2 regions of the Clostridium beijerinckii genome follow, and region 2 is predicted to be linked to the other one. Evidence: a T-box and tRNA genes for the amino acid it is inferred to sense, from the RefSeq annotation. Region 2 holds a T-box; the other holds one or more tRNA genes.
What was found. The T-box of region 2 lies ahead of thrS (threonine--tRNA ligase). A T-box ahead of a tRNA ligase gene usually reads a tRNA of that ligase, here a tRNA-Thr.
Positions count from the first base shown of each region.

Region 1 (8,517 bases), 120 kb from region 2:
AAAAGTAGATATGCTATTAGTTGATGAAGAAGTAGCTAATATGTATAACTTTATTGTGGGTGCTAATGAAACAGGTTACCATATTAATAATGTAAATTATGGAAGAGACTTTGAAGGTGTAATAGGAGATTATAGAAACGTAACTGAAGGTGAGAAGTGCCCGGTTTGCGGTGGTAAGGTGACTATTGCAAGAGGAACAGAAGTGGGTCATATATTTAAACTTGGTACTAAATATTCAGAAGCCATGAATGCTAAGTTTATAGATGAAGATGGAAAAGAAAAGCCATTTATAATGGGATGCTATGGAATTGGAGTTACAAGAACAATGGCATCTATAATTGAGCAACATCATGATGAAAATGGAATAGTATGGCCATTGTCTGTTGCACCATACCATGTTTCTGTAATTCCTGTTAATGTAAAAGATGAGGAACAAGCTAGAATTGCAAATGAAATTTATGAAAAATTAACAAGTGCCGGAATAGAAGTTCTTTTAGATGATAGAAATGAAAGAGCAGGAGTGAAATTCAAAGATTCAGAATTAATGGGAATACCAATGAGAATAACAGTAGGTAAAAAGATTAATGATGGAGAAATTGAATTTAAACTTAGAGATGGAGAAATGGAAGTAATCAAAATAGAAGATGTTTATAATATAATAAAAGGTGAATTTGAGAAAAACAATATAAAACTAAAATAATTTTAGGAGGTAAATTAATGAAGGTATTTAATACTTTAACAAGACAAAAAGAAGAGTTTATCCCTATTAGTCCAGGCGAAGTTAAAATGTATGTCTGTGGGCCGACTGTATATAATTTCTTTCACATAGGTAACGGAAGAACATTTATTGTCTTTGACACTATAAGAAGATATTTGGAGTATAGAGGATACAAGGTTAGATTTATCCAAAACTTTACTGACATAGACGATAAAATGATTAATAAAGCTAATGATGAGGGAATTACAGTAAAAGAGCTTGGAGATAAATATATAAAAGAATACTACCAAGATGCCGATTCATTAAAGATAGAAAGAGCTACTGTAAATCCTAGAGCAACAGAATATATTCATGATATAATCAAATTTGTTGAAGAGTTGATTGAAGCAGGATTTGCTTATGAAGTTGATGGTGATGTTTATTATAGCACAAAAAAATTTAATAATTATGGAAGATTGGTAGGGCAGAATTTAGATGATTTGCAGGTTGGCGCAAGAATATCTGTTGATGAAAGAAAGAAAGATCCTATGGATTTTGCAGTATGGAAAGCACAAAAGCCAGGTGAACCTGCTTGGGAAAGTCCTTGGGGACCTGGAAGGCCTGGGTGGCATATAGAGTGTTCGTGCATGGCGAAGAAATTGTTGGGAGATACAATAGATATTCATGCAGGTGGCATGGATTTAAGATTCCCGCATCATGAAAATGAAATAGCTCAAAGTGAAGCTCTAACAGGAAAACCATTTGCAAATTATTGGCTTCATGCAGCATTTGTTAATGTAGATAATAAGAAAATGTCAAAATCATTAAATAACTTCTTTACAGCAAGAGAAGTTCTTGAGGAATATAGTTCCGATGCAATAAGGTTTTTGATGTTGTCTGGACACTATAGAATACAAATAAATTTTACTAAAGAACTTTTAGATTCAGCAAAATCATCAATAGAAAGATTATATAATTGCATAAATAATCTTGAAAATTTGAAAGATGAAGTCACTAAAAAATTAATGGATGAAGAGGAAGAAAAATATCTAAAGTCTTTAGATAAATATAGAGAAAAATTTATTGAGAAGATGGATGATGATTTTAATACAGCAGACGCTATTTCGGTATTGTTTGATTTGACTAAAGATATTAACAATAATGTGAATATTAATTCATCCTCTGAATTATGTGAGAAAGCGGAATCAGTAGTTAGAGAACTAGGAAATCCGCTAGGTATACTTCAAGATCGTATTGAGAAGGATTTGGAAACAGAAATTCAAGAGCTTATTGAAAAGAGACAGCAAGCCAGAAAAAATAAAGATTTTGCACTTGCGGATAAAATAAGAGATGATTTAAAAAGCAGAAATATAATTTTAGAAGATACACCACAAGGTGTTAGATGGAAGAAGATTGATTAATTAAAGAAAGGGTTGCATTTTTGCAACCCTTATTTAAAGGAGAATTATAATGTTAGATGACTTAAGAATTAGAAAATTTTCAAAAGATGAAGCAAGAATGTTGAATTCATTACAATTGGCATTAATAGGTGATGGTGTATTTGAGGTTTTTATTAGAAATTATATTTTGACTCAAAATACAGCATTATCTGCAAATAAGATACATGTGAAGGCAATTGGATATGTAAAAGCAAAAAGTCAGGCGTGTATAATGCATGAAATTGAAAATCTCCTAAATGAGGAGGAAGAAGCAGTTTACAAAAGGGGAAGAAATGCGAAATCACCTACTGTTCCTAAGAATGCAGAGATAAGAGATTATAGAATGGCAACTGGGTTTGAAGCGTTAATTGGTTATCTATACTTAGTAGGTGATAAGGAAAGATTAGAATTTATATTTAACAGAAGTATTGAAATTATTAATTAGTTTATAAAATTAAAAAAAGGAGGGTTTATAATGAATAGTAAGCCGAAAAAAAATATTTCAAATGTCAAGTTTATGGAAAGCAAAGATAAATCTGTAAATCAATCAAAAGGTAAAGTTAAAAGCTATAATGAGGCAAAAAATAAAACGAAGAAAGATAATATAGTAGGAAATGATAAATCAACGGGCGCTATTGAAGAGAGAGAAGATATAGTTATTGGAAGAAATGCCGTAATTGAAGCTCTAAAAGGAGAAAGAACGATCGAAACGCTATATATATCTAATAGTAAATTAGAAGGTTCAATAAAAACTATTGTTGGTTTGGCAAAAGAAAATAGGATATTAATAAAAGAAGTTGATAAAAGAAAACTTGATTCAATGTGTGGTGGAGAAGTACATCAAGGGGTAATAGCAAAAGTTACTCCATATAAATATTCAGAAGTATCGGATATATTGGATTTAGCAGAGAAAAGAGGGGAAGCTCCGTTCATAGTTATATTAGATGAGATTGAGGATCCGCATAATTTAGGATCAATAGTAAGGACTGCGGAATTATTTGGAGTTCATGGAATTATACTCCCAAAGAGAAGAAGTGCATCTGTAAGTACAACCGTTTATAAATCTTCGGTTGGAGCAATAGAACATGTAAAAATAGCTAAGGTAACAAATTTAAATTCGACAATAGAGGAACTAAAAGAAAAGGGGATCTGGATTTATGGGGCAGACATAAGAGCAGAAGAATATAGCTACCAAGTAGATTTTGGAGGACCTTGTGCGGTTATAATTGGAAATGAAGGGAGAGGTATTTCAAAATTAACGGTGGAAAAGTGTGATAAGCTAATAAAAATACCAATGGTCGGAAAGATTAATTCTTTAAACGCATCTGTAGCTGGTGGTATAATTATGTATGAAGTTTTAAAAGGACGATTGAAATAGAGAGAGGTATATCGTGAAAACTATTTTTGTAGATGGATATAATGTTATAAATAGTTGGCCTAATTTAAAACAAAAAAAAGATTCTAGCTTTGAGGGTGCAAGACAAACTCTTATAGATACTTTACATAATTATGGAGTTTTTAATGCTTGTAGAATAATATTAGTATTTGATGCTCATAAAGTTACTGGGAGCATTGAAAAGAAAGAAGAGGTAAATAGAAATATATCGGTAGTATTTACAAAGGATGGAGAAACTGCGGATAGTTATATTGAGAAACAAGTAAATGCTCTAGGAAGGAAACATGAAATAGTTGTTGTAACATCTGATAGCCTAGAGCAGCAAACAATTTTTCAAAGAGGTGCAGTTAGAATGTCATCTTTAGAATTTTATAATGAGGTTCTAAGGATAGAGAAGTCTATAAAAAATAAAGCAGATAAGAACAGAATTTCACAAAAAAATATAATAAGTGATAATATAGATGATAGGATAGTCAAAATATTAGAAGAAATCAGAAGAAGTAAGTAAATTCAGTTGACTAACATAATTTTACTGGGGTATAATTGTCTAAACGAGTGGTTAGTTTAATGCAGAAGAGAGTTGAGAATAAGCAGTTGAAAGGTTTTTTAGATTTCAAAGATAAATCAGACGAAGAAATTGTTGCGAAAGCTAAGAGTGGTAATAGTAGGGCGCAAGAATATTTAATTTCAAAATATGAGAACTTTGTGAAGTCAAAGGCTAAATCATATTTTTTAATTGGAGCCGACAAGGAAGACATTTATCAAGAAGGGATGATAGGTTTATATAAGGCTATCAGAGATTTTAATGCAGAAAAATCAACATCATTTAAAGCCTTTGCAGAAATATGTGTAATCAGACAAATAATAACTGCAATAAAAACAGCTACTAGGCAGAAACATATTCCGTTAAATACTTATGTCTCTTTAAATAAGCCAATATATGAAGAGGAATCAGAGAGAACTCTGCTTGATGTTTTGGCAGGATTGAAAATTTCAGATCCTGAAGAGCTAATGATTAGTAAGGAACAAATGGATTATATCGAGAAAAAGATTTCGAAAGTGTTATCAGATTTGGAATTAGAGGTTCTTACTTCATACCTAGATGGAAAATCTTATCAGGAGATTGCAAGTGATTTAGAACGACATTCGAAGTCCATAGATAATGCATTACAAAGAGTAAAGAGAAAATTAGAAAAATGCTTAGATTTAAAGTGATAATTTATATTGACAAATAAAAAGAATAATAGTAAACTTTATAATTGGTATATCAAAGAAGATAGCAATTTTGAACGCTCACATAGCTCAGTCGGCAGAGCGTCACCTTGGTAAGGTGGAGGTCGTCGGTTCGATTCCGATTGTGAGCTCCAAATAATAAAAAATAAAAAAACACTAGGCCAAGTTTATTAGAAGATAATAAGGGAGGAAAATTATAATGGCAAAAGCAAAGTATGAAAGAAGTAAGCCACACGTTAATATTGGAACAATAGGTCACGTAGACCATGGTAAGACAACATTAACAGCAGCAATCACAACAGTATTAGCAAATAAAGGATTTGCAGAAGCATTTAACTATGCAGATATTGATAAGGCTCCAGAAGAAAAAGAAAGAGGAATCACAATCAATACAGCACACGTTGAGTACCAAACAGAAAACAGACACTATGCGCACGTTGACTGTCCAGGGCATGCTGACTATGTTAAGAACATGATCACAGGAGCAGCACAAATGGATGGAGCTATCTTAGTTGTATCAGCAGCAGATGGTCCAATGCCACAAACAAGAGAACATATACTACTAGGATCAAGAGTTGGTATCCAATATATCGTAGTATTCTTAAATAAAGCAGATATGGTAGACGATCCAGAATTATTAGAATTAGTAGAAATGGAAGTTAGAGAATTATTAAGCGAATATGACTTCCCAGGAGATGATATTCCAGTAATAACAGGATCAGCATTAAAAGCATTAGAAAATCCAACAGATGAAGAAGCAATTAAGCCAATCATGGATTTAATGGAAGCAGTAGATAGCTATATCCCAACTCCAGAAAGAGCAACAGATAAGCCATTCTTAATGCCAATCGAAGATGTATTCACAATTACAGGAAGAGGAACAGTTGCAACAGGAAGAGTTGAAGCTGGAGTACTTCATGTAGGAGATGAAGTAGAAATCGTTGGATTAACAGAAGAAAAGAAGAAAGTTGTAGTAACTGGAATCGAAATGTTCAGAAAGTTATTGGATGAAGCGCAAGCAGGAGATAACATTGGAGCATTATTAAGAGGAGTTCAAAGAACTGATATTGAAAGAGGTCAAGTTTTATCAAAACCAAATTCAGTACATCCTCATACTAAATTTGTAGGTCAAGTATACGTACTTAAGAAAGAAGAAGGCGGAAGACATACTCCATTCTTCGATGGATACAGACCACAATTCTACTTCAGAACAACAGACGTTACAGGATCAATCAAATTACCAGACGGAATGGAAATGGTAATGCCTGGAGATCACATTGATATGAATGTTGAATTAATCACTCCAATCGCAATGGATGAAGGATTAAGATTCGCTATCAGAGAAGGCGGAAGAACTGTAGGTTCTGGAGTTGTTACTAAAATAGTAGAATAAGATACATTTATTACTAATAGGACTAAGTTGTATAACTTAGTCCTATTTAAAGGATGATTGACAAGTCAAATATTCTATGATATTGTATAAAAGTGACATTTTAAGCAACGTAAATTTTAGAAGTGAATAGGAACTCAAGATTCCTATTTAATATATAAGAAAACTGGAGGTGCAGTCATGAGAACAAAAGTAACTTTAGCATGCACAGAGTGTAAACAAAGAAATTATGATTCAATGAAAAACAAAAAGAATGATCCAGATAGATTAGAAATGAAAAAGTATTGTAAATTCTGTAAAAAGCACACTCTTCATAGAGAAACAAAGTAATTAGCCGAAGTAATGACATATAGTTATTAAATTTAAGGATGTGAAGATATGTCAGCAAAGAACAGTGTAAAAACTGAAAAAGCTATTAAAAGTAATGGTTTGTTTGGTTTTTTTCGAGAGGTTAAGGTAGAGGTTAAGAAGATAACTTGGCCTTCAAAAGATGAGACAAAGAAAGCATTTGTTGCAGTTATTGTGTTCACACTAATGTATACTATATTAGTTGGTGGATTGGATTCTATTTTCAATAACCTCTTTAAAATGATTTTAAATTTCAAGTAAAAGGGAGGTTTGGGTGATTTTATATCGCCTGACGAATATGAGTGATAGAGCACGATGGTATGTAGTTCATACATACTCAGGATATGAAAATAAAGTAAAAGCAAACTTAGAAAAAGCAATTGAAAATAGAAATCTTGAAGCATTAATCCATGATATACAAGTACCCATGGAAGAAGTGGTTGAAGAAAAAGATGGAAAGCAAAAAGTCTCATTAAAGAAGAAATTTCCTGGATATGTGCTTGTAAAAATGTTAATGGGTGATGAAGCTTGGTACGTTGTTAGAAATACTAGAGGCGTAACAGGATTTGTAGGCCCAGGATCTAAACCAGTTCCTCTTTCTGATGAAGAAGTGGAATCGATGGGAGTGTTAGAAGTTCCTGTTGAGATTGACTTAGAGGTAGGGGAAAGTATAAGAATTATCTCTGGGCCATTGAGAGATTCAGTAGCCACAATACAAGAGATAATTCCAGATAAACGCAAAGTGAAAGCTTTAGTGGAGATGTTTGGCAGAGAAACACTTGCCGAATTAGACTTTAATCAAGTTGAAAAATTAGTTTAACTATAATGAACTAATTTTAATTAAGTGGGAGAACTAAAAAGAGTTCGTTATACCACAGTAATAGGAGGAATAACAAAAATGGCTAAGAAAGTAACTGGAATGATTAAACTTCAACTTCAAGCAGGTAAGGCAACACCAGCTCCACCTGTAGGTCCAGCTTTAGGTCAACACGGTGTAAATATAATGGGATTCTGTAAGGAGTTTAATGCAAAAACTGCAAATCAAGCTGGGTATATAATACCAGTAGTTATTACAGTTTACCAAGACAGATCTTTTAGTTTTATATTAAAGACTCCTCCAGCTGCAGTTCTAATTAAGAAAGAAATAGGATTAGAAAGTGGTTCTGGAGTACCTAATAAAACAAAGGTTGGTAAATTAACTCAAGATCAACTTAGAAAGATTGCTGAAACTAAGATGCCAGACTTAAATGCTGCAAGTGTTGAATCAGCTATGAGAATGATAGCAGGAACAGCTAGAAGTATGGGCGTAACTATTGAAGAGTAATTCGTAAAAATAAGTGGGAGGTCAAAACCGTTAATACCACAGAGGAGGCAAATTATGGGAAAAAAATACATTGAAAGTGCAAAGCTTATAGACAAGAGTGCATTATATAATCCAGTAGAAGCATTAGATCTTACATTAAAGACTGCAAAGGCAAACTTCGATGAAACTATTGAATTACATGTAAGACTTGGAGTAGATCCAAGACATGCAGATCAACAAGTTAGAGGTGCAGTTGTATTACCAAACGGAACAGGTAAAACAGTTAGAGTACTTGTTTTTGCTAAAGGAGATAAGGCTGCAGAAGCACAACAAGCAGGAGCAGATTTCGTTGGAGCAGATGAACTAGTTCAAAAAATCCAAAGCGAAAACTGGTTTGATTATGATGTAGTTGTTGCAACACCAGATATGATGGGAGTTGTAGGTAGAATTGGTAGAGTGTTAGGACCTAAAGGACTAATGCCAAATCCAAAGTCAGGAACAGTAACATTTGATGTTGCTAAGGCAATTGAAGAAATTAAAGCTGGTAAAGTTGAATATAGAGTAGATAAAACAGCAATAGTTCACTGTCCAATTGGAAAAAAATCATTTGGAACTGAAAAATTAAAAGAAAACTTTACTGCATTAATGGAAGCTTTAGTTAAGGCTAAACCAGCAGCAGCAAAAGGGCAATACTTAAAATCAGTATCTGTT
Region 1 covers NZ_CP144906.1:170,737-179,253, forward strand. Annotated here, with positions in the region: gene PZA12_RS00810 (proline--tRNA ligase) at 1-700, shown strand, start outside; gene cysS (cysteine--tRNA ligase) at 718-2,118, shown strand; gene PZA12_RS00820 (Mini-ribonuclease 3) at 2,168-2,581, shown strand; gene rlmB (23S rRNA (guanosine(2251)-2'-O)-methyltransferase RlmB) at 2,612-3,514, shown strand; gene PZA12_RS00830 (NYN domain-containing protein) at 3,528-4,040, shown strand; gene sigH (RNA polymerase sporulation sigma factor SigH) at 4,100-4,747, shown strand; tRNA gene PZA12_RS00840 (tRNA-Thr) at 4,824-4,899, shown strand; gene tuf (elongation factor Tu) at 4,965-6,158, shown strand; gene rpmG (50S ribosomal protein L33) at 6,336-6,485, shown strand; gene secE (preprotein translocase subunit SecE) at 6,534-6,764, shown strand; gene nusG (transcription termination/antitermination protein NusG) at 6,802-7,323, shown strand; gene rplK (50S ribosomal protein L11) at 7,402-7,827, shown strand; gene rplA (50S ribosomal protein L1) at 7,882-8,517, shown strand, end outside.
Region 1: it encodes a tRNA-Thr, which carries the amino acid that the T-box ahead of thrS (threonine--tRNA ligase) is inferred to sense. The anticodon was not compared.

Region 2 (8,517 bases):
ATAATCAATAAAGATAAGTACAATATAAAGCATAATTAATTTTGCTACTATGTAAGGTTTACTATTTTTAGATATATAAAGAATAGACATAAGATGTTTTAGTAAGTAAAATTAAAATAATAAGTAAAGTGAATAGCTAGATAAAATATCTATAGATTTATTAGTTTGAGAACAATATGAAGTTCATGATTGATATGAAGTATAATTATAGGAGTTGTTTGTATGGAAAACTTTATTAATAAGAAAATACTAAGAAAAGAAATTTTAGATAAGAGAAAAAAAATAGATGTAACAGAAAAAGAAAAAATAGATGAAAGAATATTAGAAACAGTTTATAGTAGCGAGTACTATAAATTGGCAAAAAATATTTTTGTTTATATATCGTTTGACACTGAAATAAATACAAGAGATTTTATAAAGGAATCATTAAATAATGATAAAAAAATTTATGTTCCAAGGACGGAAATTAAAACTAAACTTATGGATGCAGTAGAAATTAAATCACTGGATAATTTGTTGGAGAGTTCATACGGAATACCAGAACCATCTATAGATGATCCCTATATTGATCCAAACGAACTTGATTTAATTATAGTTCCAGGCGTAGCTTTTGACAGGCGTGGGGGGAGAGTTGGCTATGGAGCAGGTTTTTATGATAGATATTTCAAGAAAATTAACAAAGATAATATAAAAAGAATTGCCAAATTAGCATTAGCATATGATTTTCAAGTACTTGATAAAGTTCCAACCAGTTATCATGACGTACCAGTAGATTATATTATAACTGAAAAAGAATTTATAAAGTTGGAATAATGTAATGCCGGATTAAAATAAATAGGGGGAATATATGGAATACATTGAGAGTAATTTTGGTTACCTAAAAGGAACCCAAATAGAAAAGTACTACGATCATCTGATAAAAGCAGAATTTTTATGCGAGTATTATCCGATAGTTACAAAGATTATTGTTAGAAAAGTAATAGAAATGCTTTTAAGGGATATAGCGCAGGACAGTGGAGTTGATATGAATGTTTCTGCACTTACATTATTAAATAGTATTAAGTTAAAGTCTAATATTTCTTTTTCAGAAGAAATTTATAATAGTATAGAGATTATATTGGCTAACGGATATGAGAACATTTCCAAAAGAGATAGAAATAGAAAGATACCTAAACATCCAATAGAAATTTTAAAGATAGCTCAAAAGGTTCTATATTACTATTTGAAAGAAAAAGAAAATTTGATACTAGATATAAAGAATTTAAGTTTTAGTGCTCCTAGTACTATAGAATATATGAGGAAAGAACTTTTAAAGATCAATAACGATATTGCTCAAAGAGAAAATTTAATCAATAATCTTAGGGCAAAGATTCTTGAGGTAGATAGTTCTCCAAAGCGAATAAGTGAAATAAATAACATCATAATACTAATAAAAGAAGAAAAAGCTTATTTAGAAGAAATCCAAGATATATTAAATAGAAAAGTAGAAATGCAAAATAAATGTGTATTGAATATGGAAACGGATTATAAAACATATGAAAAAAAGCTTAATGAAATGAAAATTAAGTTTAATGAAAATGAAGAACTTCTTCTTGAAAAAGAGGGGCAGCTTCTGAAGGCTGAGATACAAAATCAAGAATTGAAAATATCGACTGAGGAGTTAGATGACGAAGATGAATCAATAAAAAGTATGAAAGTATCACTGGATGAAGAATTAAGAACATTAAGACACGCATATGAAAGTTTATTAAACTTAACAGAAGAATATAATAATATTGTTGAAACAATAGAATTTTCATATGATAATGAATTAAAAAAAGAATTGGAAGCTAAAAAGAACAGTATCCAAATAAAAATAAATTTTGAGGATGCTGTATTTAACGAGAATATAATTATTTACAATAAAAATATAGTGGAGTATAGAAGAAAAGCGTTAATATTTAAAGAACTAGTAAATGAAAATATAAAACGAGAAATTAGGCATGAAAAATTTTATGATGGATTTTTAAGACTATCAGGAAAAGAGCTTAAAATCGTATATACAATCATTAATAATATTACTTCAAGTTTCAATTTGATAAGTAAACCTAAGGAATTATTGGGAAGATATAATGAAGATAAGTTTTTAGAATTACTAAATAGAAATTTAGAGAATTTAAAAAACATTAATGATAATGAAATAAAGCTAATTTTATATTATAAATTAATAAGTTTGTCAAATGCTCCTTATGGGAAGGTATATAATAGAAGAAAGTTTGTACAGACATTGGATTCTATGGTAGAGAAAGCTTATGCTGTTTTAGTGCCCAAAAAGGATTTTAAAGCAAGAGCAATAAAATTAGATGCAATAAATGAATATTATATGAATAGAACTATATGGGCATTAAAAAATAAAGGCTCAAATACACATATTACAGAAGAGCTTATAGAAAAGATTTATGATATGGTTATAAAATTAAAACAGAGACCAGAAAATAAAGAGAAAAGATTTTACTATGAAAAACTTGATTTGGATGTTATGACGGAGGCGGCCATTAAATCAGCTATAAAATCTCAACCATATACATTTCTACATATGATAGCAGACTTAGCAAGCATTGATTCATATAAGGATATGTCTAGTATTATATTTCAAATTGAAAATTTAATTGAGAAAAGATCTTTGATTAAAGATTTTTCTAATGCTTATTTTATGGTTCTATTATATTTATCTAGCGATGCAGTAGTGATAAGTCAAAACCAGCAAGAAGAATTATTACCATTAGTAGTAATGTTAATAACGAGTACAAGTTCAGCCTCAGATAGTGATTTTATAAATTTAGAAGGTTATAATGATTTGGTTAAGTTGTGGAAACAAAAACAACAAAAATATAACGATATCTTTATGAAGAAAGAGGAAGAGGAAAATAGCTTAGGTCTAATAATGAGAGAAAAATTAGAATTAGAAATTAATCAGAAAGAATTATCAGAATCATATGACTCATTAATGAGAAGGTATGGAAGCTACGAGAGTGAATTCAAAAATCTAGTTATGAATTCAGAAAAAAGAGTTCTCTTGCCATCATATTTTTACTATGATGATTTGTGCAATAAAAAGAAGTTAGCAGAAAAGCATATTAATGAATCAAAAAATAAAATTGGAACATTGAAAAGCATGTTTTCTATAGAGGTTTGGAAGGATCAAGCGAATAAGTTTATTAATGAATCCAATATGCTAGAAGCTGAAAAGTTGCTAATTAAAGAAGCAAAGCAAAAGCCTTACTTTAAAAAAGAATATTCGGTTTTCTTAGAATTAGAAGATCAAATTCAAAAAGTGAATGAATCTATAGAAAAAAATAAGGAGATGCTGAAAAGCAAAGATGCACTAGTTGATAATATAGGAAGTAAAATTATTGACTTGCAGAAGCAGTTAACTACTATGAAGAATGCGTATATGGACATAGAAAGTGGTTACTAAAAGATTGATTTCAGATATATAATTAAGATTTACCGAGTATTATATTATTTTACAGAAAGAGCATGAGTCTATACTCAGTAAAAAATTTTGTGTAAACTAAAAAAAGAGGACGCCTTATTTACAAGGGCATCCTCATTTTTATATAAATTTTATAATTCTTTATTCTCTATTTCTTTAACTATTCTCTCGATAAACGCATCTAATTTAACAGCGCCTTCATCGTCATTCTTTCTGCTTCTTACAGATACTTCATTATTAGCAGCTTCTTTTTCTCCAACAACTAAAATGTAAGGAGTTCTTTCAAGTCTAGCTTCTCTAATCTTATAACCAATCTTTTCAGCTCTATAATCAGTTTCAACTCTAATACCTTTATTCTTTAAGGCTTTTGTAACTGCTTCAGCATAATCATTGTACTTATCAGAGATTGGTAATACTTTGGCTTGAACTGGAGATAACCATGTTGGGAAAGCACCAGCGTATTCTTCTATAAGCATAGCTAAAGTTCTTTCATAACATCCAATTGATGATCTATGGATTATATAAGGTCGTTTCTTTTCTCCGTCTTTATCTACATAACTCATATCAAATCTTTCAGCTAAAGCAAAGTCAATTTGAACTGTGAATAAAGTATCTTCTTTACCATGAACATTTCTAAATTGTAAATCAAGTTTTGGACCATAGAAGGCAGCTTCATCATCAGCTTCAACATAATTAATATTTAAGTGATCTAGGATATTTCTCATTGTATCTTGAGTCTTATTCCAAGCATCAGGATCATTGATATATTTTTCAGTATTATTTGGATCCCATTTAGAGAATCTATAAGTTATCTTTTCAGCGATTCCTAAAGTTCCCATTAAATATTGAATTAATTCAAGAACGCCCTTAAATTCTTCTTCTAATTGTTCAGGTGTAACAACTAAATGACCATCAGCTAAAGTGAATTGTCTAACTCTTATAAGACCATGCATTTCACCTGAAGCTTCATTTCTAAATAAAGTAGAAGTTTCACCGTATCTTAGTGGAAGATCTCTATAACTGTGTTGTTCAGCATTATAGATTGTATATTGGAATGGGCAAGTCATTGGTCTTAAAGCAAATACTTCATCGTCCTTTTCTTCATCACCTAATACAAACATACCATCTTTGTAATGATCCCAGTGACCAGAAATTTTATACAAATCGCTTTTAGCCATAAGTGGAGTCTTAGTTAAAAGATATCCTCTTTTTTCTTCTTCATCTTCAACCCATCTTTGAAGAAGTTGAACTATTTTTGCTCCTTTAGGCATTAATAATGGAAGCCCTTGACCTACATTTTCATCAGTTGTAAACAACTTTAACTCTCTACCAAGCTTATTGTGATCTCTCTTTTTAGCTTCTTCTAAAGCTTCTAGGAAAGCATCTAAGTCTGCTTTCTTTAAGAATGCAGTACCATAGATTCTTGTAAGCATCTTATTTTTTTCATTACCCTTCCAATAAGCACCAGCACTTCTAGTAAGTTTAATTGCTTTAACTGATTTTATTGACATAAGATGAGGACCAGCACATAAGTCTGTGAAATCACCCATTTTATAGAATGAGATTATTTCATTTTCAGGAAGATCGTTTATTAATTCAACTTTGTAAGGTTCATCCTTCATTAATTCTAAAGCTTCATTTCTTGGAAGCTCAAATCTAGATATTTCTGGATTTTCCTTAATTATTTTTTGCATTTCTGCTTCAAGCTTTTCTAAGTCTGCAGCAGTAAATGCACTTTCTCTATCGAAATCATAGTAGAAGCCAGTTGCAATTGAAGGCCCTATAGCTAATTTTGTTTCAGGGAATAGTCTTTTTACAGCATAAGCTAAAACGTGAGATATGCTATGTCTTAGGGCATCTTTACCTTCTTGAGAGTCAAATGTGCATATGCTTAACTCAACATCTTCATTTATTTCTTTTCTAAGGTCTTCAACTTTTCCATTAACTATACCGCAGCAAGCATTTCTAGCTAAACCTTCGCTAATTGATTTGGCAATTTCATAAATAGATAAACCAGCTTCTAATTCTTTAATTGATCCATCTTTTAAAGTTACTTTTATCATTTTAAAACTCCTTTCAAATTTAAAACAATTTTGTTTCGGTGACTTGATAAATTTTAATAATAATATTGTTAAAAAAATTTATTATCAAAATCATACACTTTTGCAAACAAAAAAACCTCATCTCTAATAATAGAGACGAAGTAATATCCGTGGTTCCACTCTAATTACCTAGAAGAAACTGATTAAAATAGGCTAAATAAATGAAACATTAAAAATCTTTCTAAAAATCAGTTAAATAGGTCACTTGAATTTATCGTAACGTGATAATTACGGGCTTTATTAGAGCCACTCAGAGGTGGTTTTCAGTCTAAATTTATATAAGAATAATCGCACCAACATATTCTCTCTCTGAAAAATAAGATTTTAGCTTACTGTCCTCATCAACGTGTTTATTTATTATATTAATATTCTTAATTATAAGCACCTGATTTTTAGATGTCAACTAATTAACAAAAAAAATACAAAAGATATTAAGAATCTCAGAATATATTGGAGATTTTAACAAGATTATAATAAGGCTTTAACCTAGAATTTATTAAAATCAAATAAAATTTATGTATATTAGGTTGTATTTAGTATTTTTTTCAGGAGGTAAAGATGAATAGAAGTATTAAAAGTATAAAAGTTAAAATTATTATGTTCCTAATACCAATGTTATTAATTGCATTTATAGCTTTGTCGGGAATAGGATATAGGTTTGCGAGTAAATCATTAAAAGAGAGTAACTTAAATGTAATGGAAGAAATGACGAAAACTGCTGCATCACGAGCAGATGATCAAATAAAAAGTGAGATTAGGAACCTTGAAGTAATTGCAAGCAATCCGATAATAACGGATAAGAATGTACAGATAGAAGAAAAAATTCAAATACTTAAACCAGCATTGAAAACAGTTGGACAATTAGAAATGAGCATAAGTGATAAAGATGGAAATTCAATAGATACTTTAGGAAATAAGAAATCAATAAAGACAACACAAAGTTTCATGAAATCAATAAATGGTGAAAATTCAATAACCAATCCATATATAGATCCAATCACAAAGAAAAAAGTCATATCATATTCAGTACCTATCAAAGATTCTTCAAATAGGATTATAGGAATTATTACCTCGATAAAAGATTGCAAAGATTTTGCTTCTTTAAACAAAGAAACTAATTTTTTGAAAACGGGAAATTTATTAATTGTAGATAGTAATGGTAATTTTATAGTTTCAGAAGATGAGAGCTTGGTAAATGAGAATAAAAATATAACCAATATGACATCTGATAAAGAAAATTTACAAGATCTAAATAACATAGGAAAAAGTATGACAATTGGGACTCAATCTGGAACAGGAAAATATACTTATGAGGGTAAAGAAAGATATATATCATATAGCCCAATAGGAAAAACAGGTCTTGCCATAGGAATTACAGTAGAAGAAAAAGACCTACTAAGTGCATTAAACAGTCTAGCTTTCATTGATATTATAGTGACTGTTATTATGACGCTACTAATATTGACTATTATAATAGGCTTCACAATTATAGTTGTAAACAGGTTACTTGGGGCAAAATATTATGTAGATAGTATTGCTAAAGGTGATTTTTATACTAAAGTTGATAATAAATATACTAAAGGTAATGATGAAATAAGTGAAATATGCCTAAGTGTAAGTCAAGCTAAGGAATCAGTAGGAAAAATGATAGAGGCAGTAAGAGAGGATTCAAATATAGTTAGAGAAGGTTCTGTATCATTAAATCAAATTGCAGAAGAACTATCAATTCTTACAGAGGAAATATCAGCATCCATAGGAGAGGTTTCTAATAATACTAATAAACAAAGCCATGACTTTGTACAGATAAGTACTAAGCTTGAAAACTTTGGTGAAAATATAACTGAAGTTAAGAATAATGTTCATTCAATTAATGAAGATATTGCAATAATCAATGATAAATCATTAAAAGGAACTAAAAATATAAAAGAATTAAACGGTGGAATTATAAGTGTTAATGATAGTTTCGAAAAGTTTTTAATCAGTATAGAGTATATACAAGGTGATATGAAAAATGTTAATGGAATTACGAATATTATCAATGGGATATCTGAACAAATAAATCTTTTAGCACTAAATGCAGCAATTGAAGCAGCTAGTGCAGGAGAAGCAGGACGAGGGTTTAGCGTAATAGCATTAGAAGTGAAAAAGCTTTCAGACAAAAGTAAGGAGTCTGCACAGAATATTTATAAGATAATAAATAGACTCATAAATATAATAAATAAACTTGTAGAAGAGTCTAAAAATATGGAGAGTGAGTTGCATGAGCAGAAGGAAATGATTTATAATGCATCAAGTTCATTTTCAGAAATAGCACTGCTAGTTAAAGAAATAGCACCTAAAGTATCTAATATAGATAGTGTGTTTAATAATATTAATCACAGCAAAGATTTAATAGTTGAAACTGTATATGAATTATCAGGAGAAATAACAGAGACATCAAATTCCTTGGAACAAGTAACGAATTCATCAGTGCAGCTTGCACGACTTGCAGAGAAAGTTAACAGTAGTTCTGATATTTTACTAGATAGAGCAGATGATTTGCTTCAAAAAGTTAATCAATTTAAAATCAAAGAAGAAGATTTAGCAAGAGATACTAGCATATCTGAACAAAATTCAAAAGCAAATAATCAATATGAAGAAAAATCATATTCCAGTGGGGGAGGAGAGTTAGACACTAAGAATAAGAGGTTAGAAAAAACGAATTTATTAAATAAGTTTGAAGACTCAATAGATAGTGATCAATATGAAAGAAATCTAGATCTTGATTTGGAAAAAGAATTAAAGGAACTATCAATGTTACCAGAGGAAGAAATTAATTTGGAATTTAGCAATTATGGGACAAGTGATTTGGATTTATCACTGGCAGAACACTTTGTTGATTTAAGTGTATCTCCGCTAGAAAAGTTGGAAGTAGATACATCAACTAAAGATTTTGGATGG
Region 2 covers NZ_CP144906.1:289,673-298,189, forward strand. Annotated here, with positions in the region: gene PZA12_RS01420 (5-formyltetrahydrofolate cyclo-ligase) at 223-813, shown strand; gene PZA12_RS01425 (hypothetical protein) at 848-3,457, shown strand; gene thrS (threonine--tRNA ligase) at 3,607-5,538, opposite strand; T-box leader at 5,667-5,931, opposite strand; gene PZA12_RS01435 (methyl-accepting chemotaxis protein) at 6,136-8,517, shown strand, end outside.